3 regions of the Priestia sp. 10L35 genome follow, and region 2 is predicted to be linked to each of the others. Evidence: riboswitches for the same ligand, from Rfam matches in the RefSeq annotation. Region 2 holds a riboswitch; each other region holds the start of a gene.
The links. A riboswitch is a leader RNA that binds a small molecule or an ion and turns the genes downstream of it on or off. The one in region 2 is predicted to bind thiamine pyrophosphate.
Positions count from the first base shown of each region.

Region 1: it holds a riboswitch for thiamine pyrophosphate, as region 2 does, so the genes downstream of both, tenA (thiaminase II) here and thiT (energy-coupled thiamine transporter ThiT) in region 2, are expected to answer to the same signal.
Region 3: it holds a riboswitch for thiamine pyrophosphate, as region 2 does, so the genes downstream of both, AC1DEF_RS24400 (thiamine phosphate synthase) here and thiT (energy-coupled thiamine transporter ThiT) in region 2, are expected to answer to the same signal.

Region 1 is NZ_JBFTKA010000002.1:659,940-670,910, forward strand. Features, by position in the region: gene AC1DEF_RS09345 (sugar phosphate isomerase/epimerase family protein) at 1-553, opposite strand, end outside; gene AC1DEF_RS09350 (Gfo/Idh/MocA family protein) at 555-1,559, opposite strand; gene AC1DEF_RS09355 (Gfo/Idh/MocA family protein) at 1,572-2,597, opposite strand; gene AC1DEF_RS09360 (ThuA domain-containing protein) at 2,630-3,355, opposite strand; gene AC1DEF_RS09365 (LacI family DNA-binding transcriptional regulator) at 3,446-4,477, opposite strand; gene AC1DEF_RS09370 (cell wall hydrolase) at 4,728-5,303, shown strand; gene AC1DEF_RS09375 (sodium-dependent transporter) at 5,335-6,669, opposite strand; gene AC1DEF_RS09380 (hypothetical protein) at 6,846-7,028, opposite strand; gene AC1DEF_RS09385 (TspO/MBR family protein) at 7,332-8,078, opposite strand; TPP riboswitch at 8,305-8,402, shown strand; gene tenA (thiaminase II) at 8,497-9,186, shown strand; gene AC1DEF_RS09395 (aldehyde dehydrogenase) at 9,215-10,615, opposite strand; gene AC1DEF_RS09400 (ArsR/SmtB family transcription factor) at 10,629-10,931, opposite strand; gene AC1DEF_RS09405 (SDR family NAD(P)-dependent oxidoreductase) at 10,944-10,971, opposite strand, start outside.
Region 2 is NZ_JBFTKA010000002.1:223,739-234,709, forward strand. Features, by position in the region: gene AC1DEF_RS07090 (LysE family transporter) at 1-217, opposite strand, end outside; gene AC1DEF_RS07095 (YqcI/YcgG family protein) at 370-1,137, shown strand; gene AC1DEF_RS07100 (cupin domain-containing protein) at 1,112-1,420, shown strand; gene AC1DEF_RS07105 (cysteine hydrolase family protein) at 1,442-2,029, shown strand; gene AC1DEF_RS07110 (GNAT family N-acetyltransferase) at 2,120-2,611, shown strand; gene AC1DEF_RS07115 (hypothetical protein) at 2,715-3,083, shown strand; gene AC1DEF_RS07120 (amino acid permease) at 3,120-4,559, opposite strand; lysine riboswitch at 4,662-4,846, opposite strand; TPP riboswitch at 5,021-5,121, shown strand; gene thiT (energy-coupled thiamine transporter ThiT) at 5,154-5,762, shown strand; gene AC1DEF_RS07130 (ethanolamine ammonia-lyase reactivating factor EutA) at 5,920-7,338, shown strand; gene AC1DEF_RS07135 (ethanolamine ammonia-lyase subunit EutB) at 7,365-8,735, shown strand; gene eutC (ethanolamine ammonia-lyase subunit EutC) at 8,750-9,463, shown strand; gene eat (ethanolamine permease) at 9,485-10,834, shown strand.
Region 3 is NZ_JBFTKA010000009.1:57,336-68,306, reverse strand. Features, by position in the region: gene AC1DEF_RS24435 (nucleoside hydrolase) at 1-644, shown strand, start outside; gene AC1DEF_RS24430 (amino acid ABC transporter ATP-binding protein) at 679-1,413, opposite strand; gene AC1DEF_RS24425 (amino acid ABC transporter permease) at 1,444-2,148, opposite strand; gene AC1DEF_RS24420 (amino acid ABC transporter substrate-binding protein) at 2,132-2,953, opposite strand; gene AC1DEF_RS24415 (fluoride efflux transporter FluC) at 3,277-3,693, shown strand; gene crcB (fluoride efflux transporter CrcB) at 3,694-4,083, shown strand; gene AC1DEF_RS24405 (hypothetical protein) at 4,131-4,346, shown strand; TPP riboswitch at 4,509-4,610, shown strand; gene AC1DEF_RS24400 (thiamine phosphate synthase) at 4,732-5,355, shown strand; gene thiO (glycine oxidase ThiO) at 5,339-6,466, shown strand; gene thiS (sulfur carrier protein ThiS) at 6,463-6,666, shown strand; gene AC1DEF_RS24385 (thiazole synthase) at 6,672-7,439, shown strand; gene AC1DEF_RS24380 (thiazole biosynthesis adenylyltransferase ThiF) at 7,436-8,455, shown strand; gene thiD (bifunctional hydroxymethylpyrimidine kinase/phosphomethylpyrimidine kinase) at 8,478-9,287, shown strand; gene gpmA (2,3-diphosphoglycerate-dependent phosphoglycerate mutase) at 9,318-10,043, opposite strand; gene AC1DEF_RS24365 (hypothetical protein) at 10,225-10,422, shown strand; gene AC1DEF_RS24360 (NAD(P)-dependent oxidoreductase) at 10,461-10,971, opposite strand, start outside.

The sequences.
Region 1 (10,971 bases), 440 kb from region 2:
GAAGCTTTAGGAGCGTATACGGAGTATGAACTAAAAATCCGCCGTGAAGTTCTAAACCAATTTTCACATTATGCTCCTCCGCTAGTTCTCCAATTTCTTTCCAATAAGGAACAAGCTTATTTTCCCATTGCCAATTCAATACGTCTCCATATTCGTTAGGCCAGGGAGTAACAGGCCAGTTTGGGTACTTCGCTTCTTCGTGATCTCCTGCTGTTCCAGAAAAGCAGTTAACCACTGGAACATCTACTAATGATGCTAGTTGGATGGTCTTGCGAAGCGTTTCGTCAGATTCTTTTGCAAAACTTGCCTCAGGTGAAATAGGATTGCCGTGGCAGCTAAATGCGCTGATTGTAAGTCCGCGGTCTTTTATCTGCTTCATATAGGCTTCTCTTTTTTCTTCATCTTCAAGCAGCTCATCTAGCGGACAATGGCTGTTTCCCGGATAGCCGCCCGTTCCGATTTCAACAGCATGAAGACCTGCTGCTTTTACTTTATCTAACATCTCTTCAAAAGAAAGATCCGCAAATAAGACCGTAAATACTCCAAGTTTCATTTTAATTTCCCCCTGTGCGATATATTTCGTCAATAATAGCTGAGACTTGAAGCGCTTCTTGTGGCTTTACCACTAATTCAGTATTTCCTTTACACGCTTCAACGAAATTTTTAGCCTGACTCAGGCTGTAATCATCTTCTCCATCTATCCAAGGTGACGTACTGTTCATGAGCATACCGTTTTTAGACGTGTATAGTTCAAACGGAAACACGCTTAAACCGCCATCTACCCCTGATATGCTTACGTGCTCTTCATCATCTTCGATATTAGCAGCCCAAGAAGTTTCTAAAAGAAGCGACGCTCCATTTTCAAATTTAATATAGGCCGTTACATGATCATCCACGCTGAATGTTTCATGATCAAATGCTCCCCATTGATTTAATTGGTTAGGCGTTTTACTCAGGTCATTATATGTACTTCCCAGCACTTCAGTATGCTTTGGGTTTCCCATCAGCCAAAGCGTTAAATCAAGCAAATGGCAGCCGTAATCAATTAAGCTGCCTCCTCCTTGAAGATCTTTGTTCGTAAATACCCCCCAACCGGGAACCTTTCGGCGACGCATTGCTCTGACACGTGCAACTAATGGGCGCCCTACCTCTGTCATCATTTTTTTCGCTGCCTGCGCTTCTTTCATGAATCGGTAATGATACGCAATCGCTAACTGCTTACCTGATTCTCTAGCAGCAGCAAGCATTTCTTCACCTTGCTCTTTAGACATCGCCATTGGCTTTTCACATATGACGTGAACGCCTGCTTTTAGCGCTTCTACTGCAAACTCGGCGTGAAATTTATTCGGTGTACAAATACATACAGCATCCACTTCTTTAAACATATCTTTGTAATCAACAAATACGTGAGGGATATTATGCTCATTGGCTACCTCTGTGGCTCTTTCACTATTAATATCGCTAAGCCCCCAAATCACACATTCATCACCCAGTTGTTTGAATGCTGGGATATGCCTGCTTACAGCAATCCCTCCTGCTCCGATTATGCCAATTCTCACGTTTTTCACCTCTTACACGCGTGTAATTTGTTTCGTTTGACTTGATTTTAAAGCTGCTAAAATAACAGCAAGTGATTTTAATCCTTCTTCACCAGGAACAGGAGATTCTTTATCTTCTGCAACTGCATCTACAAATTGTTCAATGACGTGAGAATTACTTTGTCCGCCTTCATCGTTCGACTGGATTTTTCCTAATTCATAGTTCACCACTTCACCCGTTGCATATTGTGCAACTAATGAATACGTCGGATCGTCCTCTAAACGAAGAATCCCTTTCTCTCCGTAAACAATCGTGGAGTTATCTTCTTTTCCATTGTAAGCCCAGCTTGCCGCAAGCGTCCCGATAATCCCGCTTTGCGTTTTTAATACGCATACAGCATTGTCGTCTACATTTGCAAAGTCTTTTGCATTGCTTTCTACAAATGCACCGACTTCTACAATTTCTTCATTCAATATGTAGCGGAGCATATCGGTTTTGTGAACGCCTAAATCCCCCATAGCCCCAATAAACGCTTCGTCTTTTTTGAAGAACCAGCTGTCTTTTCCGTCCACGCTCCAACCTTCAGGACCGCCGTGGCCAAATGCCGTACGGAAACTGTAAATTTTACCGATTTCCCCTTTTTCAATAAGTTCACGAGCTTTTTGATGAGAAGCTACAAAACGCTGATTATGTCCGATCATTAGTTTTTTACCGTTTGTTTTTGCTGCTTCAATCATTGCTTTCGCTTCTTCTTCTGATGTTGCCATCGGCTTTTCACACAGGACATGAACTCCGCTGTTTAACGCTGCAACCGAAATAGGCGCATGAAGATAGTTGGGCGTACATACGCTCACTGCTTCCACTGTACCGCTTGCTAAAAGTTCTTCGTAGTTTGTGTAAGCTTTTACACCGTACTGCTGCGCTACGCTGTTTGCACGTTCTGTGTTTATATCGCAAACGGCTACTAATTCTACTTGTTCATTCATCTTATATTCTGGTAAGTGACGGTGTTGCGCAATGCTTCCGCACCCAATAACGCCAATTTTTACTTTTGCCATCTTTCCTATCCCCTTTGCTTAAGCATTATTAATTAGTTTTTAACAGCGATTGATTCAAGCGGTTGCGCATTGCCGTAAACAGGACGTTTTCTCTCTGCTGGCTTCGCCCATTTAATAGCATTCATAATGACACGCTGAATGTCTTTGTTATGGTATGTTGGATATGTTTCATGTCCAGGTCTGAAATAAAATACTTTTCCGTTTCCGCGTTTGTACGTGCAGCCGCTTCTGAAAATTTCTCCGCCTTCAAACCAGCTCGTGAAAATCAGTTCATCAGGTGCTGGAATATCAAAGTGCTCTCCATACATTTCTTCGCGCTCAAGCTCGATAAATTCACCAATACCTTCCACAATCGGATGGCTCGGTTCTACTACCCACAAGCGCTCTTTTTCATCTGCTTCACGCCATTTTAAGTCGCAGCTTGTGCCCATTAACGTTTTAAAAATTTTAGAAAAGTGACCTGAGTGCAAGACAATAAGCCCCATACCGTCTAGCACGCGCTGCTTTACTTTCTCAACGATGTCATCTTTCACTTCGTCATGTGCTAAATGACCCCACCATACTAAAACATCCGTTTGATTTAATACTTCTTCAGTCAACCCGTGTTCTACTTCGTCTAATGTTGCGGTGTGTGTACGAAACCCTCCTTCTTCTAAAAAAGAAGCGATGGCACCGTGAATGCCTTCAGGGTAAATTTCTCTTACAACCGGATTTTTCTGTTCATGACGATTTTCATTCCATACTGTAACATTAATCATTTTCATATCCCCTTTTTTTTGTGAATGCTAACTTATATCCCCTTTTTTCATAAATGCTAAACTTTGGTTAACCGGTTAACTTACTGCGGTTCACCCGCGCTTAGCAGTCGAATCCCGAATAATAAGTTCAACCGATAATTTCACATGCTGCAGCGTGCTGAAACGGTGTTCAATTGCTTGAATAACCGACGTCGCAGCTACGACTCCTTTGTTAAATACATCTTGACGAATGGTTGTTAAACTGGGAGATGCATAGCTACTAAACGTTATGTCATCAAACCCTACGATTGAGTAGTCCTGCGGAATTTTTTTCCCCTTTTCTTGCAGTGCTTTCATAATTCCAAGCGCCAGCGTATCAGAGGAAGCAAAAACCGCCCGAATATCCTTATGATCTTTCAGCAGCTTGTTCCCTAAATTATAACCGTTATCAAACGAACTTTCGTTCACTTCAAAAACAAACGTCTTTGATGGCGTAATGCCTGCTTCTTTTAATGCTTTCTCATAGCCTATATACCTCTTTTTATCCACTGGACTATTGACGAGGTGATGAGCAACAAAGGCAATTTCTTTGTGCCCCAAATTCACTAAATGTGTTGTAGCTAGATATCCTCCATACTCATCGTCTACAGAAATATGATGATAATCACGTTCGTACCTTTCATATGTATCTACTAGCACAATCGGATTCGATAACGCTTTCATTTTCTCATACAATCGATGCGGGAAGGCTCCTAAAAACAGAAGACCATCAATATTTCTCGTTCGAATCCATTTTAGACAATCAGCTGGGCTACTCGCTCCAGATATGACTAGATCATAACCATGCTTACGGATTACATATTCAATTCCACTAATCATTTCACTGTAATAATGGTTATCTTTAAATATAGTAGAAAGTGAATCATCTGTAAGCGGGAACATAACGCCAATCATATTTGACTTTTGTTTTGAAAGACTAACGGCGGTTAAATTTGGTTCGTAGTTTAATTCTTTTACCGCTGTTAAAATTCGCTCTTTTGTTTCATCGGATACTTTGTTAATTCCGTTTAAGACGTAAGATACTGAAGCTGCAGATACCCCTGCATGCTTCGCTACATCACGAATCGTTATCTTTTCTCCCATAAAATCTCTCCAGTTAAACGGTTAACTATTTACTCGTTCATTATAATTCACTCCTTTATTATCAGTCAACGTATTTTTCAAATTATCTGTTAACTATTATAATATCTTCCTAGATTGGTATGTTTTAAGCAGTGACAAGATGTATTGACACCTGTTAATCTTTGAAACGTACATATAAAGTTCGGTGCACAGCACGCACCGATCCGTGATAAAAGGGGCGTTCAAAAGGATTTCAGGAGGTACTTACTTTATGTTTAAGAAACTAGCAATTATTGGAGCACTGGCAGTTCCTATGTTCGGCATGAGTCACGGGGCAAATGCCGCTGAAACAACTCATCGCGTAAAAACCGGAGAGACTCTTTACAAGATTGGCACTGAATACGGCGTTACGGTTAAACAGTTAAAAGAAGCGAATCACAAATCTACGGACTCTATTAATGCAAATGAAACACTAACAATCCCTAACTCTATTAGCGAAAGTGATAAAGAATTGTTAGCTCGCCTTGTACAAGCTGAAGCAAAAGGCGAACCTTACGCTGGCAAAGTGGCTGTAGCAACAGTTGTCTTAAATCGCGTGGATAGCGATTCTTTCCCAAACTCTATTCATGATGTCATTTATCAAGGTACACAGTTTACACCTGTACAAAACGGTGAAATTAATAAAGCAGCTGATGCTGAAGCAAAAAAAGCTGTAAATGAAGCACTAGCTTTTAGAGGTCAAGGAAAAGGTTCATTATTCTTCTTTAATCCAGATAAAACAAGCGACCAATGGCTTCGTCAAAAACAGGTTACGATCACAATCGGAAATCACGTTTTTGCAAAATAAACAAAAAAAGCACTCAGATGAGTGCTTTTTTTTAATATGCAACAAGTAAGCTTAATAAAACAGCTATAATAATAATAGGCAATACGTATTTAACTAGAAAGAACCATGCGTTGAATAATTTAGCGCCTTTTGTACTTCCTGAAATAAACTCTTCATACACGGCTTCTTTTTTCATTTTAAATGTCACAAAAATCGCAATGGCTAAACTTCCCAGAGGCAGCATTAAGTTGCTCACAAAAAAGTCAGCTACGTCAAATATACTTCTGCCAAAAAGTGAGACATGTTTTAGTACACCAAACGAAAGCGCTGATGGGATACCTACCACAAACACAAGAATCCCTGATAAAGAAGCGTAGCGAGTTCGTTTTGTCTGATCGTCTTTGGTTAAAGCAGCTACGATAATTTCCAGCAGTGAGAAAGCAGACGTAAGCGTAGCAAATAGAAATAAAATTAAAAACAGTGCTAAAAAGACGGTACCAAACGGCATTTTCTCAAATACTGTTGGCAAGACCACAAACAAAAGTCCAGGTCCTTCAGTTGGCTTTAATCCAAATGAAAAAACGGCTGGGAAAATAGCCAAGCCCGCCAGCAGCGAAACAAACAAGTTCAAAATAGCAATAGTCCCAGCTGAACGCGTCAAGCTTACTTTTTTCCCTAAATAAGAGCTATATGTCACCATGCAGGATAATCCCACGCAAAGCGAGAAAAACGACTGACCGAGCGCATAGAGAACAGATGACCCTGTAATGGCTGAAAAATCCGGTTTCAAAAAGAACTTTACTCCGTCCATTGCTCCGTCTAATGTTAAAGAACGCACCACGATAATGATAAAACAAATAAATAACAGCGGCATCATGTATTTATTAGCACGCTCTATTCCTTTTTGTACACCTTTTGAAATAACAAACACTGTAATTAATAAAAACAGCGCCTGTGCACCTAATACTACATAAGGTTGGCTAATGACGGCATTGAACAACGGACCGTACTCTTTTCCGCTTAGCATACCGGTTACGCTCATAATCGTATATAAAATCACCCAGCCGCCAACGACGCTGTAAAAGGAAAGCAAAACGACACAGCTTAGTACTCCCAGCCTGCCAATCCATACCCAAGCGGATTTTGGAGCAATTGCCTTATAAGCACTAATCGCTTCTTTCCCCGTATGTCTTCCAATGATAAATTCTGCCAACAGAAGCGGCAATCCAATAAAAATCGTAAATAAAATAAACAACGCAAAAAACGCTCCACCGCCACTGGTTCCCGTTACGTATGGAAACTTCCATATCGCTCCTAGACCAATTGCTGCCCCAGCAGATGCTAAAATAAAACCGAGGCGTGAAGACCACTGATTTCCTTTACTCATATAATGTTACTCTCTCCTCTTCTAAACTCAAAACTCACCTGATTAGTACTGTACCATAAATGCAGAAGAAAATCATTCCCGTTTTACTTTTTTCTATAAAACGATATCTATATAGAATAGAAAAAATGAAGAAGCAGCTGCTTCTTCATTTTAAGGTTGGTGTTTCTATTCAAAATTTATTCTCTGTACGAGGATTCATCTCCACGGTAGGCTTCTTGATTTGAAATTTCTTCAATATGCATATGCCCTTCTCTCTCTAAACGAAGGACCGTACGCTCTGCATCTTCATAACTCTCGCACGTCACTTGTTTATATTCCATATCATCTTTATCCGTGTAAGCGACTAAATATGTTTCCATTTTAACTCCTCCTAATATAACCTGTATGTAACGTATGTTGCCTTTTTCGTTTATTTCTAAACATATAGGCTCCAAACATAAAGCCTAGCATACTATAATAGCGGAACTTCAATTTAAAAAAGTTGAATTTTTCATTATGCACCGATGCAACATGGAGGTTACACTTATGACATTTATTTTATCATTCGTACCAATTGTTGTTCCTTTTGGTATTTTAATTAGCTTAATTGCTTTTACAGCTGCTTTTTTACAATCAAAAGAGCATCATAAAAAGCTCTAGCTTACAAAAGCTAGAGCTTCTTTTTAAAAACGTCTATAGCGTTTAATCAATCCCACAATAATGGTAATTGCTAATAAAACAACTGAAATGATGACAGTAATGACAATTGGCTGATTTCCACTTTGCTTCACTGCAATGGCAATATAAGCCCAAATAAAAACAAGCGGATAAACAGCGTCTCGGTTTTTTAATGTAAACATGATGCCCAGCACAGCTCCTACCAGCAGCATAATAATCGTCCATGCTAACTCGTTTAAGCCAAGCAAGTGCTGTATTCCATTTGCTTGAAATACGACAAACACATTGACAATAGTCGCAACAGAAATCCATCCAAGATAAAGCGAAATCGGCAGACGCATAAACCATGTTGTCATTCGAGAATGCTGAATAATGGAATACACAATCATTAATGTGCCTAGAATAAAGAGCATAACTAAAAGAGATAACTTATAGTAATCGTTTTGGAAAATAAAGATCCACGCACTATTTAACAAACAGTTTAGAAAAAACCAAATGCCGATACGTGCATATATTTCCTTTTGATCTTCTCTTGCAAAAAATTGGCGTATAACCCAAATGGTTAATAATAAATAAATAACGCCCCAGATAGCAAAAGCATAACCCGCTGGTGTAAACAACGTAGGAACTTGCGCAGAAGCTTCTCCCGTTGTTTTGCCTCCTATTGGAATGGCATTTGCTAAATAATTCACAAGCAGTGTAATAGCCAAGCCTACTGTATTTAATACAGCATACAAACGAAATTTCGCCATTTTGTTCTCTCCTTTCTTCTATTTATATGGGAGTGTTTCGGAGACGAAAACGGCTCTTCCCTTCATTAATACCTCTTCTTCCCTAAAAATATGCATTTTTAAACAAAAATGATTAAAAATAGCTTTAAGAAATTTCCTCTTTAAGAAAGAAAAGCGGTTAGCACACAATTTCCCATAACGCTTTCTATTTTTCAGAATATATGGTAAGTTAAACTTAGATTAATAGGAAGTCCACTAGGGGTGCCACCGGCTGAGACAAGTTTTCTTGATCCCTTTGAACCTGATCTGGCTCATACCAGCGTAGGAAAGTGGCAATGTTCAGTTTTTACTGTCCTTTGCCACTCCGTTTATAAACGGAGTGTTTTTTATTTCCTTTATGTGCTTGTTTGTGACTTCCTCATATTAAAGGAGGATTTTGATGTCATTTTCATCTCAATTAAGACAAGAAGCAAACTATATTTACGAAGCCATTTTTAACCATCCTTTTATTAAAGGAATTGCTGAAGGAAACGTGCCAAAAGAAGCGCTTATTCACTACGTTTCTCAAGATTACGAATACTTAACAGCATTTGTTCGCATTTACGGCGCTGCTTTAACAAAATGCCGCACGCGTACCGAAATGGAAGCCTTTAATGCCGGCATTTCTACGGTATTACATAGTGAAGTACACCCTCACAATAATTTTTGTGAAGTAGCAGGCGTACGTTATGAAGACCTTCACACTGAGACGCTTTCACCGACGGCCAGCCACTACATTAACCATATGACAAGTGTTGCGCATACAGGCAGCTTAGCAGAAATCATTGCAGTGCTTCTTCCATGTCCATGGACGTACGTTGAAATTGGCCAGCGCATTACAGAACAAGTAAATCCATCTCCTTCTCATCCTTTTTATGAATGGATTCAGTTTTATAATAATGAAGAAATGAATGGCACAACACAATGGTTTTGTAACAAGCTTGATGAACTCGCCGAACAAGCTACTGAAGAAGAACGTAACCGTATGAAAGATCACTTCATCAAAAGCTGTGAACTGGAGTATTTATTTTGGGAAATGGCATATACCCAAGAAAAATGGCCGCTTTCTCAGCTTTCACTTTCAAAATAACGAAAAAGCCTCCTATCAGGAGGCTCTTTTATTTCAATAGTTTTTTGATCATTTTCAAGCTTTGTTTTTCCGAAGGATAGCGGAATGACAAATCAAACTTGGTTGTTTGAGACAGCATGCTTTTAAAATGAGTGAATGTCTGAAAGCTGTCTTTTCCATGATATTGACCCGTGCCGCTTTCTCCCACTCCGCCAAACGGCAAATATGGCGTAGCGATATGCATAAGCGTATCGTTTATACAGCCTCCTCCAAATGAAAGGCGCTCCGTTATCACGTTTTGCACATCTTCACTTTCTGTAAATAAGTAAAGAGCTAACGGCTTAGCTTTTTCTTGAACTTTATGAATGACTTCGTCTAGTGTTTCATATTCAATCATAGGAAGAATAGGCCCAAAGATTTCTTCTTGCATAACATCTGATGTCCAGCTTACTTCACTTAACACCGTAGGTTCTATTGTTAGCGTGTTTTTATTGTACCCGCCTCCAACTATAGCATTTCCGTCTTTTAAAAACTCAACTAGCCGAGTAAAATGACGCTCACTGACAATACGGCCGTAGCGGTCGCTTTCAAGTGGATTACTACCGTAAAATTGAGAAATTGCTTCGCGAAGTTTCTCTACAAGCTGCGCTTTCACTTTTTTATGCACGAGCAAATAATCAGGAGCAACGCACGTTTGGCCTGCATTCATCCCTTTACCAAACATAATTCGCTTCGCTGCAAGATCTAGGTTTGCGTCTTCATGTACAATGCACGGACTTTTTCCGCCTAGCTCAAGCGTGACTGGAATAAGCTGCTTCCCTGCTTCTTGCATAATAATTTTCCCTACATTTACACTTCCCGTAAAGAAAATATAATCAAGCGGCTGTTTTAAAAGCAGGCTCGTCGTGTCTACAGCGCCTTCAATCACCGTCACAAATGCTGGGTCAAAAGCTTCAGCCAGTAATTCTTGTATAACGCGAGATACGCTAGGCGTTAATTCAGAAGGTTTTATAATCGCCGTGTTTCCAGCGGCAATCGCTCCTACTAAAGGAGACAATGCTAATTGAAACGGATAGTTCCACGGAGCAATAATTAACGCGACTCCATACGGTTCAGGAACAATTTCCCCTTTAGAGCCCACATGTGTTAAAGCGGTTTTTACTTTTTTAGGCTTCATCCATTTTGCTAAATGCTTAAGCGTAAACCGAATCTCCTCTAGTAAAATCCCAATTTCCGACGTGTACGCCTCTACTTCAGATTTATTTAAATCTTGTTTTAAAGCATCCATAATTCTCTGCTCGTTTTGTTTGACTGCGTCTCTTAGCTTATTCAGCGCTTGAATACGGCTGCTGATACTCTTTGTCTTTTGCGCATAGAAATACTGCTTTTGTGTAGAAACAATATGTTCAATGACCGTTTCATCTGTGATATAAAATCGCTCGTGGTTCATCTCTTTCATCTCCTTATAAACATTCGCTTTCAACTGTAGCAAGCAAGTTTTTTAATAGCTCGACTGCCTCATTTAAAGCTAATGAATAATATCTCTGCGTTCCTTTTTGCTCAATTTGCACAAGCTTTTGATCGCGTAGAATTTTTAAATGATGAGAAATTGCCGGTCGTGATAGCGTAGACTCATTTGCAATTTCATTTACGGTTAAAGGCTCTTTTTCCGCGAGCAGCAAAATAATATCTTGTCTTGCTGAATCACTTAGCGCCTGAAAAATAGGAATGCTGGCACGAAATAACTCGACTGCTTTTTGACTCATATAGATTCTCCTTTATTTAATTTCTTGTGTTCTGCGGACA
Region 2 (10,971 bases):
CAGTAACAGCCTGCATCTGCACAAAAGGCGTTAACCCTATTAAAATGAGGAGCATAAATAAAATGTCGGCCGTCATGCCCCCTAAACCAACTAGCCAAGAAGCCCAAAAACCTTTCGTCAGCCCTTTTTTAATCATCTCTATATTAATTGGACCTACCGGTGCTGCGAGACTAATACCTAGAATTATTTGTTTTATAGCAATCAAAAACCACTCCACAAACACAGCCTCCTTTCTAACTTGTCCAATAGTAGCTTATATATATATAGATTAGAGTTTTATAATTTAGAAGCGGCATTTAGTTAAAAATGCTCATAAACTTTCTTTTCTTTAATACACATGTAACGTTGAGTTCCATAAGGAGGGTTTTAATGGCATCAAAAATGCTTTTTCGAGCCAATGAGATTTTAGAGTCAACGCATGTCCCGTTTTGGGGAAAAGATGCTTTTCAATATTTCCAAAGCGATATATTATCAGAAGAAAATCCATTTCCTTGTATATTAGGGGTAGAAGGCTTTAAAAAAGATTTACTGCGGTTTTCATTTGTGACTACTCCTTATAACTACCAAGATATTAGGAATGCAGCGTCGGCACTTAGAGAATACATAGATACTTTTAAAACCATAGGTCGCTATACATCCTTTGTGTTATTCTTTAAGCCTGAACATAAAGAACGTTCAATGGAAGAGTACGAAACGATGTTTTGGGATACGCTGACGTTTCTTCATCAAATTGATCAAAAGACATGGCCGCAAGACATTCCAAAAGATCCAAAAGATCCATTATGGGAATTTTGCTTTCACGGAGAACCTATTTTTGTCGTCTGTAATACGCCTGCTCATTCTTTACGTAAAAGCCGTAAGAGCAGGGGATTTATGATTACATTTCAACCTCGGTGGGTGTTTGAAGGTATGACAGGAGATTCAAAAATAGGGCGGCACGTACAAAAGGTGGTCCGCGATCGGTTAAAAACATATGATGACGTATCAGCTCACCCTGAGTTAGGATGGTATGGACAGCAGGAAAACCGAGAGTGGAAGCAATATTTTTTACACGATGATAACAACTATATTACGGGACAGTGTCCGTTTAAATTAAAAAGGAGTGAGCAGCATGGACGTAAAAAAAGCCTCTATTAAAAAAGGAGTTGGCGGAAAGTTTGAAGAAGTAATTAAAGAACTGCTTCCGGCGTATACTGGATACGTTGAAGTACAGCACGATATTGCTTTTCAAACGCACCCATCTCATACCCATCCAACTGATGAAATTCTTCATATACTTGAAGGATCTATTTACTTTACAGTTGAACATGATACGGTTCTATGTCAGGCAGGAGATCGGATACATTTACCGAAACAAACGGTTCATTCGTCAAAAGCCGGTCCTGATGGGTGCACATACGTTATTTCCATTTTAAAATAAAGATGAAAGAAGATGATGCTTATGCTACGTTCCCGGCCAGTGCTGCTGCTTATTGATGTACAAGAAGGATTTTATTCACCACAGTGGGGGGAAAGAAACAATCTAGATGCAGAAAAACATATGCTGACGCTACTGCAAGCATGGAGGCGCCAAAATTATCCTGTCATTCACGTACAGCATGCATCAGAAAATCCAGATTCTCCTTTACATCCAAGTTCGAAGGGATTTCAGTTCAAAGAAGGGTTTGGTCCACAAGAAGATGAATACTTAATTCGCAAGCACGTGAACAGCTGCTTCATTGGAACAGAGCTAGACAGTTATTTAAAAGCAAATGGTTATGATACGCTTATCTTAATAGGACTAACTACTAATCACTGCGTCTCTACGACTGCCCGCATGGCTGGAAATTTAGGGTACAGAACGTACGTTGTAAACGATGCAACAGCTTGCTTTGATGGTATGTCCTACGATGGAAAAACAAGCCTTCCTGCAGAAGATGTACATACATTCGCACTGTCTTCTTTGCATGAGGAGTTTGCGACGGTCGTTTCTACAAAAGAGACACTTCAAGTTCTTCAAACCTTTCAATATGCTCAAAATCACAACTGATGTGCATGCGCACATCGGTTTTTTATGTAGATTATGTTCCTTAAAAGAAGTAAAATAAAGATAATTCTATACTATAAGGAGTTTGTACATATGATCATTCGTTATGCTAAAGAAGAAGATTTACCTATGCTTGTTGAAATTTATAACCAGTCTGTTCAAACAAGTGCTGCTACTTTTGACTTAACGCCTGTAACAGTAGAGCAAAGAAGGAGCTGGTTTAATAATCATATTAGCAATGAACTTTTTCCGCTTATTGTCGCAGAAAAAGATGGGGTAGTAGCGGGCTATGCTTCGCTTTCTTCTTATCGAGATAAAGAGGCGTACATTCAAACGGTAGAGCTATCGATTTATATTGACAAAAATCAGCAGGGGTATGGCATTGGAAAACAGCTTATGAAGCGGATTTTGGAATTAGCTAAAGAACTCAACCATCACGTTGTCATTTCAGGGATTACAAAAGGGAATGATATCAGTGTCAAAATGCATGAGCAATTTAATTTTACATTTTGCGGAGAATTTAAAGAAGTAGGCTGGAAATTCGATCAGTGGCAAGATGTGCTTTTTTATCAGCTTATTTTATAAGATGTATGACACCTTTACACATTGTGACGTTTTAGTTTCATGTGTAAAGGTTATTAAAATAATAAGTCGTTTTATTATTTTAATACGAAAGGTGTTAGCTATCATGAATACACATTTTCAATATCAGCATCTAAGAGCTATTCCAAAAAGATGGTCCAAAAAAGAACTGCATATCCAGCTGAATAGAATCAAACACAATTCTGAACTATCTACTATAGCAGCAGATCCGCTTTTTCATCTGTTAGAATGTACCCATTCGGGCCTTCAAACTAAACAAGAAATCATAGACTACATCCAAAGCATTCCTACTCATCAACTTCCATCTTTTGCAACCCATTTAAGCAGGTTAATTCAGCGTATTTATTATATAGAAGCTGCTGATTACTGTAATCGTCCCCTCAAAGGTTATATGCTTGTTATGAAAAATCAGCCCGCCTATATATCTCTTCATTTTGCTGATCAGATCACATAAAAAAAGCTCTCTATTCTTTTGAATAGAGAGCTTTTTTTATTCGTATTTTTTCACTGTTACTTGGCATTCTTTTAACGGAATAAGTTTTGACTTTTTCGTCCATTTGTATCCTAACCAAACAATTAAGAATAAAGGAAGTCCGATATAAGAAACAAGTACACCGTACCAGTCAATCGAATCACCCGTAAACGCCGAATAGTTTTGACCTAAAATGACAACAGCACATAAAATAAAGGCAAAGATAGGACCAAACGGGAAAAGTTTTGCATGATATGGAAGTTCACTCAAATCATGACCTTGGGCAACAAATGCTCTTCTAAAACGATAGTGGCTGATGGCAATTCCTAACCAAGCAATAAAGCCAGACATACCAGAAGCGTTAAGTAACCACGTGTATACCGCACCGTCTCCAAAAAATGAAGCACCAAATGCAAGTGTACCGACAAGTGCCGTTGCGATTAAAGCATTCACTGGAACGCCTCGTTTATTCACTTTTGCTAAGAACCTTGGTGCTTTTCCATCTTTCGCTAAGTTCCACAGCATACGCGTAGAAGCATACATACCTGAGTTACCAGCAGATAAAACGGCTGTTAAAATAACGGCATTGATAGCTGATGCTGCAAACGCCAGACCTGCTCGTTCGAATATTAAAGTAAATGGACTTACTCGCACATCATCACTTGCTAATGAATCGGCTGTGTATGGAATAAGCATCCCGATAACAAAAATAGCTAAAATATAAAATAACAAGATGCGCCAGAAGACTTGTTTAACTGCGCGAGGAACCGTTTTTTCCGGATCTTCACTTTCTCCAGCTGCGACTCCAAGCAACTCTGTTCCTTGAAATGAAAAACCAGCAGCCATAAAAATACCTAAGACAGTAAAGAATCCACCGTGAATGGGTCCATCACCAAGCGTGAAGTTTTTAAACCCTGGTGCTTCATTGTTAAAGATACCAAAAATCATCATAATGCCAATAACTAAAAAGATGATAACTGTTACTACTTTAATTAACGAAAACCAAAATTCAGATTCACCAAATCCTTTTACAGAAAGGTAGTTAAGCCCAAACATAATTAATAAAAACAGGGCACTCCATAAAATAGAAGAAGAGTTTGGGAACCAAAATTTCATAATAAGGGCTCCAGCAGATAATTCAGCTGCAATCGTAATAGCCCAGTTATACCAATAGTTCCAGCCGAGAGCGAAACCAAAGGATGGATCTACAAACCGAGACGCATACGTACTAAATGAACCGGCTTCAGGCATATAAGCTGCGAGCTCCGCTAGGCTGGTCATCAAAAAGTAAACCATGACACCAATGATAGCGTAAGCTAAAAGCGCTCCCCCAGGTCCTGCTGTGTGAATTGCTCCACCACTTGCTAAGAATAAGCCGGTTCCGATGGCTCCTCCTAATGAAATCATCGTTAAGTGGCGAGATTTCAACCCACGTTTTAATTCTTGCTGCTCTTGCATAGATAAATACTCCTTTCGAATGTACGGAAAGAGACGGGATAACATAAAAAAAGCCCGCAGTATATGTGCGCGCTTTTAAATCTGAAAACCGCGTCAACCTTCCGTGAAGATAGCTCTTCACATCACTCGCATGATGTGACAGTTCTGTTCCTGTTCGGAGACAGCCCCAGCTTAAATCAACCGAGAAGTGATCTAAACTTCGGCAATTTTTCCTTTCAAACAACATCCTCAATGTTCTCTGCATTTCCGTTGCTTTACTATTAAAAACTGCGACCTCTACCTCATCGATTAGGATGAGGGTTTTTTATATTCATTTGACATAAAAGAAGTATACCAAATACTAAAACGATTGTCATTATAAAAAATAGATTCAGAAAATAGAAACATCTTTGAAATCTCTCGAATCTATTTTGTTACATATGGTATAATGAATGTTGTCATAATACTACATAAATATCCGAACGTACCACAGGGGGAGCCGCCGTGCTGAGAGTGAACAAATTGTTCAGACCCTTCGAACCTGTTAGTTAACGCTAGCGTAGGAATGTGGGAATAGTAGCATATATTTGCTTACTCCTGTGTAAACCGTTTGATATGAATGATTCAAAAACAGGAGTGAGAAACGTGAATAAAGCATTACCTTTACAGGCTAAAATTGAAATAGCTATTTTTGCAGCATTAGCACTTCTACTTGATCTTTTGCCTTCCATTAAGATTGCAACGGCTGTGAGTATTTCGTTCTCCATGGTGCCCATTTTTATTATGTGCTTTCGCTGGGGAGTAAAAGGCGGGGCCCTATCTGGTCTATTATGGGGGCTGTTGCAGTTGGCAACAGGAACGGCTTATATTTTAACAGCGCTACAAACGTTTATTGAATATATTGTGGCTTTTGCTTTTATAGGTGTTGGAGGTATTTTTTCGCAATCTATTAAAACAAATTTAGCTAACAATAACAGATCAAAAGCTTTTGTTTTGATTGTTTTATCCCTTGTTATCGGCAGCTTCGCACGGTATTTCTGGCACTTTATTGCGGGTATTATTTTTTGGGGATCATATGCGCCAAAGGGCATGTCCGCTCTATGGTATTCTTTTTCAATGAACGGTATTTCAATGGTAGGGTCACTAATAGCCTGCTTAATCATTCTTTCACTATTAATTCCATCCGCATCAAGAATGATTGTAACTAAATCACACTCATCATAAGCAAAAAGACTAAATCTACCAAGATTTAGTCTTTTTTTGTCATTTGTCACCTTTGTTTACACAAAAGTGTGTCAGGTTTGATAACATAGTTAGTGAAATATTCAAAAAACTGTTTTATGATAATCACCATATTCAAACGAGATAAGGGATTGATAGCATGCTACAGAAATGGATAACGAGCATAGGTTTAGATATCGGAACAAGCACAACAAAATTGATTGTAAGCAAGCTGTTAATAGCAAATCAACAAAATCAGTTTACGCTGCCAGGCTGTCAAATTATTGATCGTCGCGTAACGTATGTAAGTTCTATCTATACCACTCCTATGCTAAACGATGTTGAAATCGATGTTCAAAGATTAACGGTACTACTAGAACAAGAGTATAAGAACGCAGGAATCTCCTTAGATCAAGTGGAGGCAGGTACTGTGATCATCACAGGAGAAACGGCCAGAAAGCAAAATGCAGAAAGTATCGTTCACTATCTAGCCGAACATGCTGGGGATTTTGTTGTTGCAACAGCCGGCGCTGACTTGGAAGGAATATTAGCTGCAAAAGGATCGGGAGCAATAGAGCGTTCTGCTGAAACAAATGCAGTAATTGCCAATATTGATGTAGGAGGAGGCACTGCTAACATCGCTTTATGTCAAAATGGAAAAGTGATAGAAACGTTTACACTGCATGTAGGCGGGAGATTAATTCGACTAAATGAAGACGGTCTTGTTACCTACGTTTCGTCTCATTTAACTGAATTTTTGAAAAATAATTCTTTGACACTGCGAGAAGGTGAAAAAGCAGCATTTGAAAAGCTTTCGTCTATCTGTCAATTACTAGCTGAAGAAACCGTGAATTATGTAAAAGCGCTGAATCAAAATTCCTCGCTGCTCGTTTCTCCTCATACAAGATCTTCTATACATCCTGAAACGATCATGGTTTCAGGAGGAGTAGGAGCAATGATGGAGAAGCAAAAGCCAATAACAGTGAAGGAAGTGGCCATACACGGAGACGTTGGTCCGCTTCTAGCATATCATTTTCAATCCATTCAAGTATCTCAATCCGCTGAGACAACGCGCGCTACTGTAATTGGGGCTGGTATGCAAAATACAGAAGTTAGCGGATCAACCGTATATATTGGGTCGAAGCGGCTGCCGTTAAAAAATATCCCGATTGTAGAGATACCCGTTCAGCAAGAAGAGACGTGGAATCCGCAGCTGTTTCAAGAAAGAGTTCGAGCGGCATGTATGCAGGCTTCAACTATTTTCAGCGCAGAAGACCCCCCTGCTGCTATTGCTTTATCTCATTTTCCTTACTGCAGCTATAAGATGCTTCAAGAATTAGCAAAAATAATAAGCGATGAATTTATTGCTTGTTTTAAGGGAGCTAAGTGCCTCGTTGTTCTATGCGAACAAGATATTGCAAAAGCTTTAGGACAAGCACTAGCTAAACAGAGGAAAGAGTTAGAAATTATTTGTTTAGATCAAATTGATTTTACACACGGAGATTACATCGATCTAGGGTTACCAATAGCCGGAGAAGCGATCTCCGTTTCCGTTAAAACGCTCGCTTTTTCATCATAATCAGCTGAACACACAAGGAGGAAACGATGTTTAAAACTACACGAATGTTAGGAGAAACATTTTCATTTTATAGCTTAAAAGAAATCATGGCCAAAGCAAACGAAGAGCGTTCTGGAGATCAGCTCGCAGGAGTTAGCGCTGAGTCAATGAAAGAACGAATGGCAGCAAAGCAAGTTCTAGCTGATATCACACTTGCTGATATTCGAAATTACCCGCTGCTCAGCGCAGATGAAGACAACGTCTCGGCATTAATCGAAAGTCAGATTGATTCATCTGTTTACGACATTATTAAAAATTGGACAGTAGGGGATTTAAGAGAATACATTTTATCCGATCAGCATAGCGGAGAAGACCTTCTTGCACTTAGCAAAGGATTAAGCAGCGAAATGATTGCGGCAGCTACTAAAATTATGTCCAATTTAGATTTAATTCAAGGAGCTGCCAAGATAGAAGTGCAAACTACTTGTCAAACGACTATCGGCCAAAAAGGAGTATTGGCTTCTCGGACCCAGCCTAATCATCCTTCAGATAACTTAAAGGGAATGAGAGCATCGCTATACGAAGCGTTAAGCTATGGAATTGGAGATGCGGTTATCGGAATTAACCCTGTTATTGATACAACGGATAATATTTACGCGCTTTTAAATGAAACAAAAAATATAATCAACGAATGGTCAATTCCTACTCAAAACTGTGTATTATCACACGTAACGAGTCAAATGAGAGCAATTGAAAAAGGAGCATCAGCAGACTTGATTTTTCAAAGTTTAGCAGGTACAGAAGCTGGTAATGATTCATTTGGAATTTCACTGTCTATGCTTGATGAAGCGACAGCGCTAATTCATGAAAAAGGAACGGCAAAAGGTCCAAACCGCTGGTATTTTGAAACAGGACAAGGTTCTGAACTGTCAGCAGAAGCTCACTATAACATTGATCAAGTAACGCTCGAAGCTAGATGCTACGGCTTAGCTCGTCACTACAAGCCTTTCTTAGTTAATACAGTTGTTGGATTTATTGGACCTGAATACTTATATAACAGCAAACAAGTTCTACGAGCTGGGTTAGAAGATCATTTCATGGGTAAAATGCACGGCCTGCCTATGGGAGTAGACGTATGTTACACCAACCACATGGATGCTGATCAAAATGATATGGATAATTTAAGTATGCTTCTGGGAACAGCTGGAGTGAACTTTGTCATAGGAGTTCCCATGGCTGATGACTGCATGCTAAACTACCAGTCTCTTAGTTATCATGACATTGCAACAGTACGTAATGTGTTAGGCCGTACCCCAACGCCGTTATTTCAAAAGTGGCTTGAAGATCAGCGTATTATGGACAACGGGCGCTTTACATCTAGAGCCGGAGACCCAACTATTTTTATGAATTTGATTTAAGGAAGGTGCTTACTATGATACCAAAGTCAAATCGCGATCAGCTTGAAACACTTAAACAATTTACCCCTGCTCGCATAGGTGTCGGCCGTACAGGAACAAGACCGCTAACAAAAGACGTTTTATCTTTTCGCACGGATCATGCTGCAGCCGTAGACTCTGTATATGGAGTAGTTTCAGAAGATATTTTAGCCGAGTTTAACCTTTTCTCTGTGAATACACGCGTGGAGTCAAAAGAACATTATTTAAAACGGCCGGATCAAGGAAGGTTATTAGCAGATAACGCTAAGAAAGAAATTTTCAAAAACTGCGTGCCGCAGCCTGATGTACAAGTAGTAGTCTCAGATGGACTGAGCGCCAAGGCAATCGAAGAAAACATAAGCGACGTGTATCCAGCTTTAATTGACTCCCTGCAGTCATATGGACTTCATATCGGGACTTCATTTTTTGTAAAAGGGGGACGGGTTGCGTGTATGGATGAAGTTGGCGAGATCATAAAGCCAAAAGCACTTGTGCTATTGATTGGAGAGCGACCTGGACTGGTCAGTGCTGAATCCATGAGTGCTTACATGTGCTATGAACCTAGCAAAGGCAAAAAAGAGTCTGATCGTATGGTTATTTCTAATATTCATAAAAGAGGGACGCCTCCTATTGAGGCAGCCGCACATATCGGTACCATGATTGACAAAATGATTAAGCAGCAAACAAGCGGTGTACATCTTATTGTCTAAACATCAAAAGGAGGAGAACATATGGCTTTACAAAAACAATTAAAACCTATTCATTTATGGGCTATTTCAGTTGGTATGGTTATTTCAGGACAATACTTTGGGTGGAATTACGGGTTTGAACAAGGCGGGATTATTGGGCTTGCAATTGCAACCTTAATTGTAACTGTGTTTTACACAACGTTTATGTTTAGTTATGCAGAGCTTTCAACATCTATCCCGCAAGCCGGTGGACCTTCAGCTTATGCAAGAAGAGCACTTGGACCTTTTGGGGGATATATCGCAGGAATTGCCTGCTTGCTTGAATTTATTTTTGCTCCTCCTGCTATTGCAGTGTCAACAGGAGCATACCTGCATTTTCTCATTCCAGCCGTTAACCCTGTATATGCAACGGTAGGTGCCTTTATTTTCTTTGTTTTATTAAATTTAATCGGGGTAAAAGAAGTAGCGGTGATTGAGCTTACAGCTACCATTGTTGCACTAATTGGTTTATCTATTTTTTATGTAGCTGGTTTGCCTCATGTACAAACATCAAATATTTTTAATGATCATTCATTTATTAACGGGCCAACAGGGGTACTAGCAGCTATTCCATTCGCTGTTTGGTTCTATCTGGCAATAGAAGGTGGAGCAATGGCAGCGGAAGAAGTGGAAAATCCTAAGAAAAACATTCCTAAAGGATTTATTGGAGCGATTATTACTCTAGCAACCGCAACGTTGTTTACACTATTTGTAACAGCAGGACTTGGCGGAGGAAGCGGGAAGCTAGCCGATTATCCACTTCCGCAGGCGCTGTCTTCTGTATACGGAAACGGCATTTCAACCGTTGTTGCTATTATCGGGCTATTCGGCTTGATTGCTAGCTTAAATGGAATCATCATGGGATTTTCAAGACAAACCTATGCGCTTGCACGAGATGGTTACTTCCCTAAATTTCTTGCAAAAACGAATAAAAAAGGAGTTCCTGTCGGCGGTTTGTTGATTCCGGGAGCAATCGGCGTGATTTGTGCAGGATCTGCAACGTTTGCCAATGCACTTATTATCTTATCCGTGTTCGGAGCAATGATGATGTACTGCATCAGTTTAGTTTCTCTTTTCATTTTACGCAAAAAAGAACCTAACCTGTCCCGTCCTTTTAAAGTGAACTACCCGGTCGTGCCAAGCATTGCCTTAGTATTAGGGATTCTGTGCTTGTACAGCATCATAAAATACAGTGTTCTTACAACAAATTTAATGCTGTTTGGCGTTTCTCTACCTTTAATTTATGTGATTCTTGGAATTTTCCTTCTTTCAATTATTTACTATGTCTTTTATGGCTCTAGACAGCTCAAAAAAGAAGCAGCCAATTCATATCAAGAAGCATCCATTAAATAGGAAAGAAAACGGCTCGCTGTAAAGGCAAGCCGTTTTTCTTGCGAAATTAAAGGGTTGAGCGTTTTTTTGTAGAATGATATACTAGGTCTGTTTGTTGGAAGAATATACATACATTTATATTAGATAAAGAAGGGGCA
Region 3 (10,971 bases), on a different contig from region 2:
TAAATCAGCTCCCTGCTCATGATCATTTAATCGAGACATTGCAGCACACAGCCGGGAAAACAACTTTATTGTTTACAGGACCGTTAACAGATTTAGCAAGAGCATTGGAAAAAGCGCCGGAAATAGAAAAGAAAATTGACAAGTTAGTATGGATGGGCGGTACATTTCAAGAAGTAGGAAACGTGCAAGAGCCCGAACATGATGGAACGGCGGAGTGGAATGCTTTTTGGGATCCAGAAGCAGTAGCGAAAGTATGGAAAAGCAAAATTAAAATTGAGATGGTTGCTTTAGAAAGCACGAATCAAGTTCCCTTAACGCCCGCTATTCGTCAAATGTGGGCTTCACTTCGAAGATATGAAGGAGTAGACTTTGTAGGGCAGTGCTACGCGGCTTGCCCGCCGCTTGTACACGTTGAAACCAATTCAACATATTATTTGTGGGATGTACTCACAACAGCATTTACAGGGAATTCAACACTTGTGAAGGTAAAAACCGTTTCGAGTATTGTGCATACAGAAACACCGAGCCAAGGAAGAACAGAAATTTCCGAAGAGGGACGACCTGTAGATGTCGTATATGATGTCACAGCTGAAGCATTCTTTACGTACATTACAGATTTGATGAAAAAAGCAGTAGCCAAATAAAGAAAAAGGTTGCACATGAAAGTGTGCAACCTTTTTAATGAATCATATTCAAGAATTGACGTGTCCGCTCTTGTTGAGGATTTGAAAATATTTTATCTGGTGTCCCTCTTTCCATAATGACGCCTTGATCCATAAAAATAACTTCATCCGCTACTTCACGGGCAAAGCGCATTTCGTGAGTTACCACCACCATCGTCATTCCTTCTTTTGCCAAGTCTTTCATGGCTTGAAGAACGTCTCCTACAAGCTCAGGATCAAGAGCTGAAGTAGGCTCATCAAACAGCATAACTTTTGGATCCATCGCCATTGCTCTGGCGATGCCAACGCGCTGTTGTTGTCCGCCAGACAGCTGGAAAGGATAAAAGTCGAGCTTGTCTCCTAAGCCAACTCGTGTTAATAATTCTTTCCCTCTTTTTTCTGCTTCTTGAGTGGAAACACCTTTTACAATTACAGGACCTTCCATAACATTTTCAAGTGCAGTTTTATGAGGAAATAAGTTATAGTTTTGAAAGACCATACCTGTTAGGCTTCGAAATGAAGTAATGTCTTTTTTACGAACAGGCTTGGTAAAATTCATGCTTTTTTTATCAAGTTCAATCGTACCGTCTGTTGGGATTTCTAACAGATTTAAGCAACGTAAAAAAGTTGTTTTACCGGATCCAGAAGGGCCGATTAATACAATTACCTTGCCCTGTTCAACTTCCAAATCAATCCCTTTTAATACTTGCAAATCACCGAATGATTTATGCAAATTTTTGATATTAATCATATAAAAAACTCCTTTAGCTACTTGAAACGGTTATTTAGATACGTAACGATCTAGTCTTATTTCAATGCGTCCTTGGATAATGGATAAGATTGTGCACATAATCCAGTACAAGAGCGCTGCTTCACTATAAAGAAGTAAAAACTCATAGTTAGTTGAAGCAATTTCTTGAGCTTGACGGAACATTTCAGAAACAAGAATAAGCGATGCAAGTGACGTGTCTTTAATAAGACTAATAAAAGAGTTAGATAATGGCGGAATCGATACACGTGCTGCTTGCGGTAAGATAATCCGTCTTAACGCTTGGGAATAGGTCATACCAAGTGAGTAGCCAGCTTCCCACTGTCCTTTAGGAATAGATTGAATTGCTGCTCGGATAATTTCAGATGCATAAGCACCTACACTTAATGAAAATCCAATAACAGCAGAGATAAATGGATCAATTGTTATATCTAAGTTAGGTAATCCGTAGAAAATGATAAATAATTGCACAAGCAAAGGCGTTCCACGAATAATTGAGACATATACACGTGCAATCATGTTTAATACCTTACTTGACGACAAGCGAGCAAGTGCTGTTAAAACAGCTAACACAATGCCTATGGCAAAGCTTATTAATGTTAGTGGAATAGAATATTGAATAGCTCCCTTTAGCATTGGTAAGAGAGATGATTGAGCGATTGAAATCAATTGATTCAATCGCTCTCCATCAGGAAAAATATTATTTAGGAGAAACATCTTCGCCAAACCATTTCTTAGAAATTTTTGCGTATGTTCCGTCTTTTTTCATATCTTTCAATGCTTTGTTTACTTCATCCACTAACTTACCGCTGTCTTTTCTAAACATAAAGCCGCTTGCAGCACCATCGGATTTTTCATCCGCGATTTTGATAGGTGCGTTAGGGTGCTTTTTCTTATAGTCAAGGAACGATAATTTATCGTTGATTGTAGCATCAACACGGTTTGCGCTCATTAGTTCTACTGCTTGAGCAAAACCTTCAGCACTCGTAATGTTTGCACCATAAGATTGAGCCATGTCTTTATAGTTACTTGTTAATGACTGTGCTGATTTTTTTCCTTTTAAATCTTTAAATGATTTGATATCTTTTTCGTCTTTACGAACAATTAATACAGCGCCTGACTGGATGTATGGATCAGAGAAATCGTATTTCTTTTGACGATCTTCACGAATACCCACTTCGTTAGCAATCATGTCAAAGCGTTTAGCATCTAATCCGGCAAACATGCCATCCCACTGTGTTTCTTTGAACTCAGCTTTTACGCCAAGACGTTTAGCTACTTCTTGAGCCAATTCTACATCAAACCCAGTTAGCTTTTGTTTGTCATCATGAAAAGTGAACGGAGGGTATGTACCTTCAGTTCCAATTGTTAATACGCCATCTTTTTTCACTTTATTATATAAATCCTCTTGTGAAGATTTATTGTCTCCATTGTTTGCTTCATTTTTTGAGCTAGAACCGCATGCGGCAAGCACAACTGTGAAAGCTAATAGTAGCGACAAAAGTGCAGCAAATTTCTTCATTTTCTAAACCCCCTAGTATTCTGATAGGAAATGATACTCTGTGATACTAAACAAGAACACAGCAAAAGTCAACAAAAAAAACTTATACGATTAATGTGACTTAAAATAAGGGAAATATACCTTCTATACACGGTTTGTCATAAGGATACAGAAAGATTTTAAAATTTGGATTAAGTGGATTTTTAAGGGAGATTTGAGGAGTAAAAAGGAAGTTTCATGCGACGATTTTCTCTTTCATTTTTTCATGACTTTTGGTGCAATAAACATATAGTTAAATGTTAAGGTAGAAATAAATTCCTTATGGTACACTTAAAGAAGAATTTATGAAACGGAGCGATATGATGAAAGCCATAAACTTAATCTCAATTGCCTTTGGTGCTATCGCTGGTACATATGCACGTTATTTGCTGAATCTTTCCTTATTATACACGGGCTATCCAATAGGAACGGTAATTGAAAACCTATTAGGAAGCTTCATACTAGGCCTATTAACAGGATTTTTTGTGTGGAAAAAGCCAAAAGAATGGATAAAGCTTGGACTAGGAGTTGGCGTGTGCGGCGGTTTTACAACGTATTCAACGTTTGCAGGAGACGTCATTTCTCTCACTCAGCACCATTTATTTTGGGGAGCCATTTATGTAATTGTCTCTTTAGTAGGTGGAATCCTTCTTGCTTTAGCAGGCTATCTATGCGGTGAAGCGGCAGGGGAAAATTTAGTGAAAGTACATGAGGTGAAGTAAATGAGCATAGTGAGCTTGGCACTTGGCGGGGCAGCTGGAGGGATATGCCGTTATCTTTTGGGTTTAAAAGTTACAAAAATAGTTTCAAACCCTCCTTTTCCAGTATCAATGCTGTTTGTAAACTTGCTCGGTGCGTTTGGCCTTGGTCTTTTTTACGGTAGTTATTATGGAAAGGTTCCGAGTCATGCTTATGATGATTCAATATTTTTAATGATTGGCATTGGGTTTTTTGGTGCCTTTACCACTTTTTCAACGTTCAGTGTGGAAACCGTACAGTTAATTCGAGAAAAATCTTATCGAAAAATGTTGGCGTATGTGGGGATTTCAGCATTTGGAACAGTTGGTTTATTTACAGTCGGTTTACTGGCAGGAACGTTTTTATTTAAGTAAAGAGAACGTTTCTAGTAGGGAAAAACAAAAAGACGGAGAAGTAGAGAATGGATAGAAAAGCAGAAGTTTGGAAATACATTTTGTTGATTGTAGCTGTTGCAGGTCAGATCATCGGTTTTTTATTTTTATTTATAAATGTTGTCGCGGCATTTATTTTTTACGGTTTTTATATTCTAACTTTTATTATGTTACTCCTGCTGTTTATATGGGATCGGAAAAAGGAAAAAGACAAAGAAGAATTTGACGACTATACCGATTACTAACCATATAAAAAGCAGAATGATGCGGTGCGCCGGGCCTCTTACTTACTAAAGAAGCTTAAAAGATACATCTATAAAAAGAAGAGAGCTGTAAGAGCATAAAGAGATATTGTATTTACATCTAGTTGTGTTATAATTTTAAGTGCGAAAACAAAATCAATAAATAGCAATCACTAGGGGAGCTTTTTGAAGCTGAGACGAATGTATTTCGGACCCTTTGAACCTGATCTGGTTTGGACCAGCGTAGGGAAGTGGTGATCATGTTTACATAACGATGCATGCTAACCACTCTACGTTGTAGAGTGGTTTTTTGTATGTAATAAAACCCTCTACACAAGATGAGGTGATTGAAATTTCTCTTTATTCTGAATAGAAAGGTTTCGATCATGTGGATATTCCTAAATTTCATGTCATTACAACAGATAAGCAGCCAATCGAAGAGCTTCAAAAAATTTTAACGGCTATCGCGCCTTTTGCGGGCGCCGTTCATATTAGAGAAAAAGAGAAAACGGCAAAGCAGATTCAATGTTTACTAGAAAGCCTGCCATTTTGTCGCTCTAAAATTATTTTGAATGACCGAGTTGATGTAGCGCATGCTTTAAAAGCAAAAGGCGTACAGCTTGCCTATCATAGTTTAGACGTTTCGGTTGTTATAGACGCATTTCCTTCTCTTATTGTCGGAAAATCAGTTCACTCTGTGGAAGAGGCTTTAGAAGCTGAAAAAGATGGTGCTCACTACATTCTATACGGACATATTTATTCAACACATTCAAAAAAAGGATTAAAAAGTCGAGGGATAGCAGCACTAAAAGAAGTAGTAGACGCTGTGCAGATACCGGTTATTGCCATTGGAGGAATTACACCTGTAAATGCCAAAGAGGTGCTTCAAACAGGAGCACACGGTATAGCTGTGATGTCTGGTGTCATGCTTGCGCAAGATCCCCTCAAAGCGATTAAACAATATTCTCATATATGGACATCTGGAGGTGGAGAAAATGAAGCAGCATTATGATGTACTGTTAATCGGAGGAGGTATAATCAGCTCTTCTATCGCTTATCATTTGTCAAAACAAGGAGCGTCAGTAGCTATTCTTGAACGCAATCAAATTGGTTGTGAAGCTTCAAGTGCAGCCGCTGGTATTTTAGGTGCTCAAGCTGAAATTGATGAAGAAGGTCCTCTTTTAGACCTTGCTATTAAGAGCAGAAGCATGTTTCCTGAACTGGTGAAGGAACTAAAAGAAAAAACGGCCATCGATGTAGAGCTCATTCAAAAAGGCTTATTAAAAGTCGCTGTAACAGAAGAAGATGCACACGTATTAAAGAAAAAAGCCGCTCAGCACCACCGGTGGGATGAACATGTAAGATGGATCGATGTAAAAGAAGCGCGTTTGTTAGAACCCGGGCTCTCTCCAGACATATACGGAGCCATTACAATACCGGGAGACGGCCAGCTAGCTCCGGCTAAGTTAACGCAAGCTCTTGCTCATGGAGCCTTGTATCACGGAGCAGATGTATTCGAATACTGTGACGTTCATTCTCTTATTATGGAAAATGAAACAGTAAAAGGTGTACAGACGTCCAAAGGCTCTTTTTATGGAGAAAAAGTAGTTATTGCAGCAGGCTCATGGGCTAAACGCTTTATTTCTTCTGAACATGTAGGTCAGGTGTTTCCCGTAAAAGGGGAGTGTATTGCTCTTCAAAGTCATAAGCCGCTGCTTTCTAAAACGATTTTTTTAGATGAAGGTTTTTACTTAGTGCCTAAGACTGGTGGAAGAATCGTAATCGGGGCAACTAAGCTACAGCATGATTTTACCAAGACGGTTTCTGCACAAGGTATTCAATTTTTGCTGAATAAAGCTTCTGCGCTTCTGCCGGCTATTAAAGAAGCCACATTTGAAAAAGCATGGGCTGGTCTTCGTCCGCAAACAAATGATGGCTGGCCTTATTTAGGAGAGCATCCTGAAATAGCGAATCTACACATGGCGTTTGGCCACTACCGAAACGGTATTTTATTAAGTGCTGCAACTGGAAAAATTATGGCTGATGCTTTGTTAGGGAAAAAGCTGAATCATTCATTTTTTACATCATTTCAGCTAACAAGAGTAATGGAGGGAGTTCATTGAATCTAATCATTAATGGTAAGACCGTTACTTTTGGAGATGAAATTGAAACGGTCGAGCACTTGTTGCAGGCTCAGAACCTGCATGAACGAGTGGTAATTGTTGAGCTAAACAAGAACATTTTGCAAAAAGAAGAACATAGCGATGCATGCTTAAAAGATGGCGATATATTAGAAGTTGTTTCATTTGTCGGAGGAGGATGAAGAGTATGTTAAAAATTGGACAATATACATTTAATTCACGTTTATTATTAGGGACAGGGAAATTTCCGGACTTTACGACTCAGCGTCAAGCGGTAGAAGAGTCAGAAACAGAAATTTTAACATTTGCTGTGAGACGAATGGATATTTTTGATCAAAATCAGCCTAATTTATTAGAAGCGCTTGATGTGAAGCGTTTCACTCTTTTGCCTAACACTGCTGGAGCAAAAAATGCAGAAGAGGCCGTACGTATTGCTAAATTAGCAAAGGCTTCTGGACTTTGTGACATGGTGAAAGTAGAAGTAATTGGATGTGATAAAACGCTGCTTCCTGATCCAGTTGAAACATTAAAAGCCAGTGAAGAACTGTTAAAAGAGGGCTTTACCGTTTTACCTTACACATCAGATGATGTTTTACTTGCGCGTCGTTTAGAGGAGTTAGGCGTACATGCCATTATGCCAGGAGCTTCGCCTATCGGTTCAGGTCAAGGTATTATTAATCCGTTGAACATGCGTTTTATCATTGAACAATCAACTGTTCCAGTAATTGTAGATGCAGGTATTGGAACGGCTTCAGACGCAGCTCAAGCTATGGAGTTAGGAGCAGATGGTGTGTTATTAAATACAGCTGTTTCAGGAGCAAAAGATCCTGTGAAAATGGCTCGTGCTATGAAGTTAGCGATTGAAGCAGGACGAGCAGCATTTGAAGCAGGACGTATTGAAAAGAAACAATATGCAACGGCAAGCAGTCCAACAGAAGGGATGAGTATCGGTTGATTAATCGTTATTCCCGCCAAGAATTGTTTCAACCTATTGGAAAAGGCGGACAGCAGCAAATTCAAGAAAAGCATGTTCTGATTGTAGGAGCAGGTGCTCTTGGAACAGGGAACGCGGAGGCCCTTGCGCGAGCGGGGATAAAGAAAATAACGCTCATTGACCGGGACTATGTAGAATGGAGCAACCTTCAGCGGCAGCAATTGTATAGTGAAAAAGATGCTGATAAAAGAATTCCAAAAGCAATTGCCGCTAAAAAACGGCTTCACGATATTAATCACGATGTAAAAGTAGAAGCGCACGTAGCAGACGGTACCCCTCAAGTTTTAGAACAGCTTGTTGAGGGGGTAGATGTTATGATTGATGCAACCGATAATTTTGACACACGCCTTGTAATGAATGATTTATCACAAAAATATGATATTCCTTGGATTTACGGAGCATGTGTAGGAAGTTATGGAATTAGTTATACTATCATACCAAGTGAAACACCGTGTTTATCCTGTTTGCTTGAATCTGTACCGCTTGGAGGGTTAACATGTGATACAGTGGGGATTATTAGTCCTGCTGTCCAAATGGTAGTCGCTCATCAAGTAACAGAAGTGTTAAAAATATTAGTCGGAGACTGGAATGCGCTCAGGAGGGAACTTGTTTCGTTTGACGTATGGAAAAATGAGTATACGAGCATCAATGTGAACGTGTTTCGCAAATCTGCTTGCCGCTCATGCGGCAGTGAACAAACGTATCCCTTTTTACAATATGAAAATCAAACGAAAACAGCTGTGCTATGCGGAAGAAACACGGTACAAATCCGTCCGGGCAAATCAGCCAAGCAGCCGCTGCAGTCTTTAGGTGAACGATTAAAAGAAAAAGGATATAAAATTGAACAGAATCCGTATCTGCTTTCTTTTTATGTAGATGATTACCGTTTAGTTATGTTTCAAGATGGGCGCGTCTTTGTCCATGGAACAAACGATATAGTAGAAGCAAAGTCACTTTATCATCGGTATATTGGGTAAGAAAGAGATGGAGGTTTCAAGCATGACAGTACCAAAAGCATTAACCATTGCTGGATCAGACAGCGGTGGAGGAGCAGGCATTCAAGCAGATTTAAAAACATTTCAAGAGCGTGACGTTTTTGGCATGTCTGTTATTACAGCTGTGACCGCACAAAATACAGTTGGCGTTCAAGGAGTTTATCCTTTAGAAGTAGAAGCAGTTGAAACTCAGTTAGATTCAATTGCCACTGACTTATTTCCTAATGCAGTGAAGACAGGTATGTTGTTCAGTGCTGATATTATTTACGCAGTGGCTCGTAAAATCAAACAGTACGGACTGCAAAATGTTGTAGTTGATCCCGTTATGATTGCAAAAGGCGGTCAGTCTCTTCTTCAAAGTGAAGCCGTACAGGCTCTAAAAGAATTGTTGCCTCTTTGTGAAGTCATTACGCCGAACATACCGGAGGCGGAAGTCATCACGGGTAAAGAAATTCACACGATCGAAGACCGAAAAGAAGCGGCAAAACAGATTCATGAGCTAGGTGTAAAGCACGTGGTAATTAAAGGCGGACATGATCAATCTCATCAAGATATGATTGATATAGTGTATGATGGTCATAAGTACGTTGAAATCACGCATGAAAAGATGAATACAAAGCATACACATGGAACGGGATGCACGTTTGCTGCTTGCGTCACAGCTGAACTAGCGAAAGGCAAAAGCGTGGTTGAAGCAGTTCAAACTGCCTCGGATTTTGTTCACTATGCGATTAAGCACACGCTTGAAATTGGTTCCGGACACGGTCCTACTAATCACTGGGCGTATGGAAAATACTTTCGTTCAAACATATAAAAAAACGTGCCTACAATCTAGGCACGTTTTTTATGAAGAAGGAATATGGGTAGGAATCTCTCCATCGATGCCTAAATAATAATGTCTAAGGGGCTTTAAATTATCATCAAGCTCATAAACAAGCGGCACGCTTGTAGGAATATTCAAGTTCGCAATGCCATCAGGCGAAATGTTATCCAAGTACTGCATTAGAGCCCTAATCGTATTACCGTGAGCGGAAATAATAACCTTTTTTCCAGCTTTAATAGAAGGAGCAATAGTTTCGTCCCAGTATTCTAGAACCCGCTTTTCTGTATCGGCTAAGTTTTCCGTTACAGGAAATTGTCCCTTAGCTAATTCCTTATACTTAGGGTTAGAAGCTTCATAACGAATATCTGTTGTCTCTAAAGCAGGAGGGCGTTCGTTCATCGACCTTCTCCACAAATGCACTTGCTCTTCTCCAAATTTTTTTGCGGTTTCTTCTTTGTTCAAACCTTGAAGAGCCCCGTAGTGCCGTTCATTCAGCCTCCAAGATTTATATACGGGAATCCACATGAAGTCCATTTGATGTAAGACAATCCATAGAGTGCGAATGGATCGTTTTAAAACAGAAGTATAGGCAATATCAAAAGTATATTCGTTTTTCTTTAGTACTTTTCCAGCTTCTCGCGCTTCTTGCAATCCATTTTTAGAAAGATCTACATCCGTCCAGCCTGTAAATTTATTTTCAAGATTCCACACGCTTTGTCCGTGCCGAATCAACACAAGTTTTATCATCGTGTTCTCCTTTCAACAGTGACTAAGGACTCTATTCTTTTTTATTATGAGAAGGAAAGAGTTTTTTATCCTAAAGCCGGGGAAAGGAGTTTTTATCATTTAGAAAAAGTGATGCCGAAAAGTAAAGCTTTAACTTTTTTACGCATATGATAAAAATAAAAAAGGGAAGGGAAGATAGTGGATGAGTGACCAAGAACGTCAGATTCAAGCGCTGCACGGCCAGATTGAAGATTTAAAAGAAGAAATGTATCAGATGAAGCTTGATATTAGCCCATTAGAGAAAGAAAAAGGAAAGCCTGTTTTGACACAGGCTCTCGTTGGTCAAATAGGAGGTTTTGTTCTAGGTGGATTAGCTATAATCGGTATTTTCTGGATGTAGAACTTCTCGTTTTGAAAACGAAAAGTTCTCCTGATTTTTCAATAAGCAATCCCAACGCGGCATTTGGAAAATTTTTGAGCCCATATCTCATGGTAGGTAAAGTGAGCGGTATCTCCCGTTGAGATTTTAACGGCATCAGCTGGTAAAATATCTTTTTCCACTCGATACGTGCCTGTTATTTCACCCTCAGGCAAGTATGTTGGGCATATAACCGTCCAGTTTAGATCACTTTCCTTCAAGTGTAAGTATCCTTTTAAATGATCTTCTGCTGCTCTGGTCGTTTTACGCTTTGATTCATTTGATTGAAAACGATACTTTTCTGGTTCTGTTCGTGATTGTAAGATGCCTGCAGTTCCAATGGTAAGAATACGATGAACGCCGTAATACTTCATGCTGTTTATAATAAGCGGCATACTTTTTGAAATTGTCTCTGCACCATCTGTATTTAACGCGCTGACTACGATATCTTGGTGCTTGAGGGCAAAGTTGATATTTTCTTGATGAAGTACATCGCCTTGTAAGATATGTAGGTTTGGATGGCTAACCTGT